One region of the Streptomyces sp. NPDC057877 genome, then DNA from elsewhere that is predicted to be linked to it. Evidence: predicted binding sites of a transcription regulator. Region 1 holds the regulator's gene; the other holds the start of a gene.

Evidence for each region. The regulator HspR, encoded in region 1, represses chaperone genes until heat shock. The targets are predictions, from matches to a motif close to TTGAGNNNNNNNNNCTCAA.
Region 2: lon (endopeptidase La) is a predicted target of HspR. The motif match lies at 1,276-1,294, and genes of this name have one in related genera.

The regions. Positions count from the first base shown of each region.
Region 1 covers NZ_JBHVMS010000003.1:270,572-273,976, forward strand. The annotation lists gene ACFVQG_RS09015 (PA14 domain-containing protein) at 1-1,156, shown strand, start outside; gene ACFVQG_RS09020 (heat shock protein transcriptional repressor HspR) at 1,221-1,670, opposite strand; gene dnaJ (molecular chaperone DnaJ) at 1,676-2,851, opposite strand; gene grpE (nucleotide exchange factor GrpE) at 2,888-3,405, opposite strand, start outside.
Region 2 covers NZ_JBHVMS010000006.1:149,001-152,405, forward strand. The annotation lists gene lon (endopeptidase La) at 1-1,253, opposite strand, end outside; gene ACFVQG_RS19265 (GNAT family N-acetyltransferase) at 1,430-2,080, shown strand; gene ACFVQG_RS19270 (spermidine synthase) at 2,235-2,912, shown strand; gene ACFVQG_RS19275 (response regulator transcription factor) at 3,026-3,405, shown strand, end outside.

The DNA.
Region 1 (3,405 bases):
CAAGGCCAAGTTCACCTGGTCGAAGAACAGGGAAATGGACCTCGCGGGCTACCGGGTCTACCGACGCCTGAAGGGCACCTCCTTCGGCACGCCGCTGGCGACGACCACGGCGACGTCGTACACGGACACCTCCGTGCCCGCGACCGGCGACACGTACTACTACGAGGTCCGCGCCTACGACAAGGCGGGCAACTCGTCGGCGGGCAGCGCCGACCAGGGCGTGACGTCCGTCGACAGGACACCGCCCGGCGTGCCCGGCACGCCGCGCACGTCCTCCGAGTCCGACGGGCTGTGGGTCGGCTGGAGCGCGGTCGACGGCGCGGCGTCGTACCGGGTCTACCGGGCCACCAGCGCGTACGGGACGTACACCCGGGTCGGTACGACCGCTGAGACCTCGTACGTGGACACCACGGCCGTCGGCGGCACCACCTACCACTACCGGGTCACCGCCCTCGACGCGGCCGGGAACGAGTCGGCGCGGAGCGAGGCCGTCAGCGGCGAGCGCCGGGACTTCACCCCGCCGCCCGCCGTCACCGGCGTCACCGTCACCCCGACCGAGTACGGCTTCCAGGTGAGCTGGGACGCCAACCCCGCCGCCGACCTCTTCCGTTACGTCGTTCGCCGCGGTGAGCTGCTCGGCGACGAGGAGGAGCAGGTGTGCTCCCTCTACCCCGGTGAGTACGTGTCGGCCGACACCACCTCGTACGCCTACGCCGCCCTCCCGGACGGCGAGGAGTCCTGCTTCATCGTCGACGCGGTGGACGACTCCGGGAACTCCTCCTTCAAGCGGACCGGGGAGGCGCAGATCGTCAACGCGACCGAACTCGACATGACGCCGAGCGTGGCGACGCCGGAGGGGTCTCCGCTGTGGCTCATGGTGAGCGAGGCGGAGGGCGACGAGGGCAACTGGCTGGCGTGGAGCGGACTCGGCGCGGGTGAGGAGCCGAGCGACAACCCGGCGCGGGCGTTCCGGGTCTACCGGTGGGACCCCGCGGCCTCGGCCTACCAGCGGATCGCCGAACTGGGGGCCGGTGCCTTCACCTACTTCGACACCGGCGTCCCGCGCGGGACCACGTCCTACTACTGGGTGACGGCCGTGACCGCGGACGGCACCGAGACGCTCCCCGCGGACGGCTGGGCGGTCACGACGCCCTGAGCCGACACACGAAGGGGCCCTGGGGCTCGTACGAACCCCAGGGCCCCTCGCGTGGCCGTGGCCGTCAGTCCGGCTGCTGGCGCTTCGGTCGCCACACCACCAACGCGCTGGTCTGCTGCACCTCCTGGTACGGCACCAGATCGCGGCGGTACGACGCGTGCACCGCGGCCTCGCGCTGGCGCATGGTGGCAGCCGCGCCGTCCAGGGCCGCTTCCAGTTCCGCGACGCGGGACTGCAGCGCGGCGACCTGGTTCTCCAGTTCGATGATGCGCTTGATGCCGGCGAGGTTGATGCCCTCGTCCTGGGAGAGCTGCTGCACCTGGCGGAGCAGCTCGATGTCCCGGGCGGAGTAGCGGCGGCCCCGCCCGGCGGTGCGGTCGGGGGAGACCAGGCCCAGGCGGTCGTACTGGCGCAGCGTCTGCGGGTGCAGGCCGGAGAGCTGGGCCGCCACCGAGATGACGTAGACCGGGGTTTCCTCGGTCAGTTCATACGGGTTGCGTCGACGGCCGTCCATCTTCGTCAAGCTCCCTTCGCCGCCTGGAACAGCTCCGCCCGCGGATCCTCACCCGCGGTCGCCTCGCGATACGCCTCCAGCGCGTCACGAGCCTTCCCCGTCAGATCCGTCGGCACACTCACCTCGACGGTGACCAGCAGGTCCCCTCGGGTGCCGTCCTTGCGGACCGCGCCCTTGCCGCGCGCCCGCATGGTGCGGCCGTTGGGCGTGCCCGGCGGCAGCTTCAGGGTGACCGGGGGCCCGCCCAGGGTGGGCACCCGCACCTCCCCGCCGAGCGCCGCCTCCGCGAAGGTCACGGGGACGGTGACGGTGAGGTTGTCGCCCTTGCGGCCGAAGACGGGGTGCTCCTTGACGTGCACGACCACATAGAGGTCGCCCGCGGGGCCGCCCCGCTCACCGGGCGCGCCCTTGCCGCGCAGCCGGATCCGCTGGCCGTCGCTGACCCCGGCCGGGATGCGCACCTGCATGGTCCGCGAGGACTTGGCGCGGCCGGAGCCCTTGCACACCTCGCAGGCGTCCTCCGCGATCAGCCCGCGCCCCTTGCAGTCCGGGCACGGGTCGGTCAGCGAGAAGCCGCCGCCCGAGCCACGCGCGACCTGCCCGGTGCCGACGCAGGTCGGGCACACGCGCGGCGTGCCGTTCTTGTCGCCGGTGCCGGAGCAGGCCTTGCAGGGGGACTGCGACGACATCCGCAGCGGGACCGTCGCGCCCTCGATCGCCTCGTTGAAGCTCAGCGTGACCTCGGACTCGATGTCCTGGCCCCGGCGCGGCTGGGTCCGCGTGCCCGCGCCCGCGCCGCCCCGGTTGAACAGCCCGCCGAAGACATCGCCGATGCCGCCGCCGAAGCCGCCGCTCTGCTGGGTGCCACCGCCCCCGAAGAGGTCACCGAGGTCGAAGTTGAACGATCCGCCACCCGCGCCCGGCCCCGGGCGGAAGCCGCCGTTGCCGAACAGGGTGCGCGCCTCGTCGTACTCCTTGCGCTTCTTGGGGTCCCCGAGGACGTCGTTCGCCTCGGAGATCTCCTTGAACCGCTCCTCCGCCTTGGCGTTGCCCTTGTTGGCGTCCGGGTGGAACTCGCGGGCGAGCTTCCGGTACGCCTTCTTGATCTCGGCCTCGGTGGCGTCCTTGGGGACGCCGAGGACCTTGTAGTAGTCCTTCTCGATGAAGTCCTTGGTGCTCATCCCCGACGTCCCTCCTTCCGTGTCATCCGGTCAAGCTCAGCCCTCTTCCGGGCCACCGCTCTCCTTGTCGTCGCCTTCAGGACTCTCCTCGGCCTTGACGGTCTGCGCGCCCGGCTGCGGCTCGGCGACGGCCACCCGCGCGGGGCGGATGGTGCGCTCGCCGATGCGATACCCGGGCTGGAGAATCGCCACGCACGTCGTCTCGGTGACGTCCGGCGCGTAGCTGTGCATCAGCGCCTCGTGGACCGTCGGGTCGAAGGGCTCGCCCTCCTTGCCGAACTGCTGGAGGCCCATCTTGGCGGCCACGGTCTCCAGCGACTCGGCGACGGACTTGAAGCCGCCGACGAGTTCGCCGTGTTCCCGGGCGCGGCCGATGTCGTCGAGCACGGGCAGCAGCTCGGTCAGGAGGTTCGCGATGGCGATCTCCTTGACCGCGATGCGGTCGCGCTCGACCCGGCGGCGGTAGTTCTGGTACTCGGCCTGGAGCCGCTGGAGGTCCGCGGTGCGCTCACCGAGCGCGGTGCGCACCTGGTCCAGCTGGGCCAGCAGACCGG
Region 2 (3,405 bases), on a different contig from region 1:
GCCCGCACGATCCGGCCGGGCAGCGCGCCGACGTACGTACGGCGGTGGCCGCGGATCTCGGCCTCGTCGCGGACGCCGCCGAGGGCGACGCGGACGAACTTGCGGCCCATGGCGTGCGCCACGGACTCGCCGAGGCTGGTCTTGCCGACGCCGGGCGGTCCGACGAGCGCCAGCACGGCACCGCCGCGCCGCCCGCCGACGATCCCCAGGCCCCGCTCGGCACGCCGCTTGCGTACCGCAAGGTACTCGGTGATCCGCTCCTTCACGTCCTCCAGACCGGCGTGCTCGGCGTCGAGCACGCGCTGGGCGCCCTGGATGTCGTACTCGTCCTGGGTGCGCTCGTTCCACGGGATCTCCAGGACCGTGTCCAGCCAGGTACGGATCCAGCCGCCCTCGGGGGACTGGTCGGAGGAGCGCTCCAGCTTGTCGACCTCCTTGAGCGCGGCCTCGCGGACCTTCTCGGGCAGGTCGGCGGCCTCGACGCGGGCGCGGTAGTCGTCGGACTCCTCGCCCTCGCTCTCGCCGTTCAGCTCGCGCAGTTCCTTGCGGACCGCTTCCAGCTGACGGCGCAGCAGGAACTCGCGCTGCTGCTTGTCGACGCCCTCCTGGACGTCCTTGGCGATGGTCTCGGCGACGTCCTGCTCGGCGAGGTGGTCGCGCAGTTGCTGGGTGGCGAGGCGGAGGCGGGCGACCGGGTCGGAGGTCTCCAGCAGCTCCACCTTCTGCTCGGTGGTCAGGAAGGGCGAGTAACCGGAGTTGTCGGCGAGGGCGGACACGTCGTCGATGGCCTGCACCCGGTCGACGACCTGCCAGGCGCCGCGCTTCTTCAGCCAGGCGACGGCGAGGGCCTTGTACTCCTTCACCAGTTCGGTGACCTGGCCGGGCAGCGGGTCGGGTACGGCCTCGGCGATCCTGGTGCCCTCGACCCACAGCGCCGCGCCGGGCCCGGTGGTCCCGGCACCGATCCGTACCCGGCCGCGCCCGCGGATCAGGGCGCCCGGGTCACCGTCGGCCAGTCGGCCGACCTGCTCGACCGTGCCGAGGACGCCGGTACGCGCGTAGGTCCCGTCGACGCGTGGCACCAGCAGCACCTTGGGCTTTCCGGGTTCGGTCCGGGCGGCGGCCTGTGCGGCCTCCACCGCGGCTCGCACCTCGGAGTCGCTCAGGTCCAGCGGGACCACCATTCCGGGCAGCACGACCTCGTCGTCGAGCGGCAGCACGGGCAGGGCGAGCGGTGTGGACTCAGCAGCCATGATCTCCCCTTAGGCAGTCAAGTTGAGCTATGCCGACTCAATGCCCCGCGGTCCTTGAATGTTCCCGGACTTCGGCGGCGTTCGCTGTGGGCGATCACACGGGCGGCTGGGCGTGGCTCCGCATACGGTCAGGGCAGTAATAGCCAATCTTGAGGATCACCCCTTACGGAGGGATCATGGAGAACGTCGTACGCGCCTGGGTGGACGGCTGGGTCGTGTCACGCGGGGCGGCCCCGCCGCAGGTCGAGCCCTGGGGCTGGACCATCGACGTCGGCCAGACCGAGCACGTCACCCGCCATGTCCTCGCCGCGACCGACGACGTCCAGGAGGAGACCGTCCGCAAGGTGGCCGCCTCGGTGACCGGGACCGGGGTGTGGCTGAAGGTCTTCGAGGACCCCACCAGGACCGCGGGCTGGCTCGGCGACGGCTGGTGGACCGACCCGGAACCCGGCTACCTGATGACCCTCCGCCTCCCGACCCCCACCCCCGCCGCGCCCAGCGTCCCCGAGGGCTTCCGACTGCGCGTCTGGACCCGCGGTGGCGTCACACGCGTGCTCCTCGCCGCCCCCGACGGCTCCCTGGCCGCCCGCGGCCAACTCGCCACCACCGGCGCGACGGCGGTCGTCGACCAGATGGAGACGGCCCCATCCCACCGCCGCAAGGGCCTCGGCGCCCAGGTGATGCGCACCCTGCACCACAGCGCGGCCGAACAGGGCGCGGAGACGGCGGTACTGGCCGGAACCCCGGCCGGACGGGCGCTGTACGAACACCTGGGGTGGCGGGTGACGGCCCCGCTGACCTCGGCGAAGTTCACGGGGCGGACCTAGGAACGCGACGGCTCGCACCGCCCGGCCGCCGGACGGCTGAGCACCGTACGGCCCAGGGACGCCGCCGTCGGCGCCGCACCCCCGCCCGCCCCCTCCCCGCCGCCTGTTCGTCATTTCGTCAACAAGCGGTGAACGCCAGTGTCAGGATGGCCCCATGGCCACCGCATACGACATCCCCGAAGTCCTGGACCGGCGCGAGGGCCGCTACGGCGAGGTCGTGCTGCGCCGTCATGGTGCGCTGCTTCAGATCATCGCCAACGGCTGCTTCCTGATGGACACGTCGGACGGCCGCTCGGAGCGGCTGCTGGTCGACGCCGCGCTCGGCGCGCTGGACGGACGCCCCGGCCCCGAGGTGCTCATCGGTGGACTCGGCGTCGGATTCTCACTCGCACATGCCACGGGCAACCCGCGTTGGGGCCGGATCACGGTGGTGGAGCGGGAGCGTGCCGTCATCGACTGGCACGTCGACGGGCCACTGTCGGCACTCTCGCGCGAGGCGCTCGCCGACCCGCGCGTCCACATCGTCGAGGCGGATCTGATCGATTACGTCAATGAGACATCCGCCACTTTCGACGCGCTGTGCCTCGACATCGACAACGGCCCCGACTGGACCGTCACGGAGGCCAACGACAACCTCTACTCACCCGCCGGACTGGCAGGCTGCACAAGGGCTTTGAGGCCTGGCGGGGTGCTTGCCGTATGGTCCGCCAAGCCCTCCCCGGAATTTGAAGGAACCTTGTGGAATGCCGGATTCCAACAAGTGCGTACCGAAGAGATCCCCGTTGCCCGGGGCGTTCCGGACGTCATTCATCTCGGCGTCCGACCTGGATAGCCGAGCCATGGTGACTCCCCGTACCCTGCTTGCCTGACGCCGATCATTCAAGCGTCAAGCGCAGTCATGGGATCACCCCACGGATTCCGGAAAGCACACTTCAGGGGCGGGCGATGGAGCAGACACACACCTCCCACAACGGCACGGCGGCGACCACTCCCGGGGCACAGCGCCGGGTGCTGGTGGTCGAGGACGACGCGACGATCGTCGACGCCATCGCGGCCCGTCTGCGCGCCGAGGGATTTCTCGTACAGACCGCGGGGGACGGCCCCGCGGCCGTCGACACCGCCGAGGCATGGCAGCCCGACCTGCTGATCCTCGACATCATGCTGCCCGGCTTCGACGGCCTGGAGGTCTGCCGCCGCGTGCAGGCCGCGCGCCCGGTGCCGGTGCTGATGCTCACCGCGCGCGACGACGAGACGGACATGCTCGTCGGCCTCGGCGTCGGCGCCGACGACTACATGACCAAGCCGTTCTCCATGCGGGAGCTGGC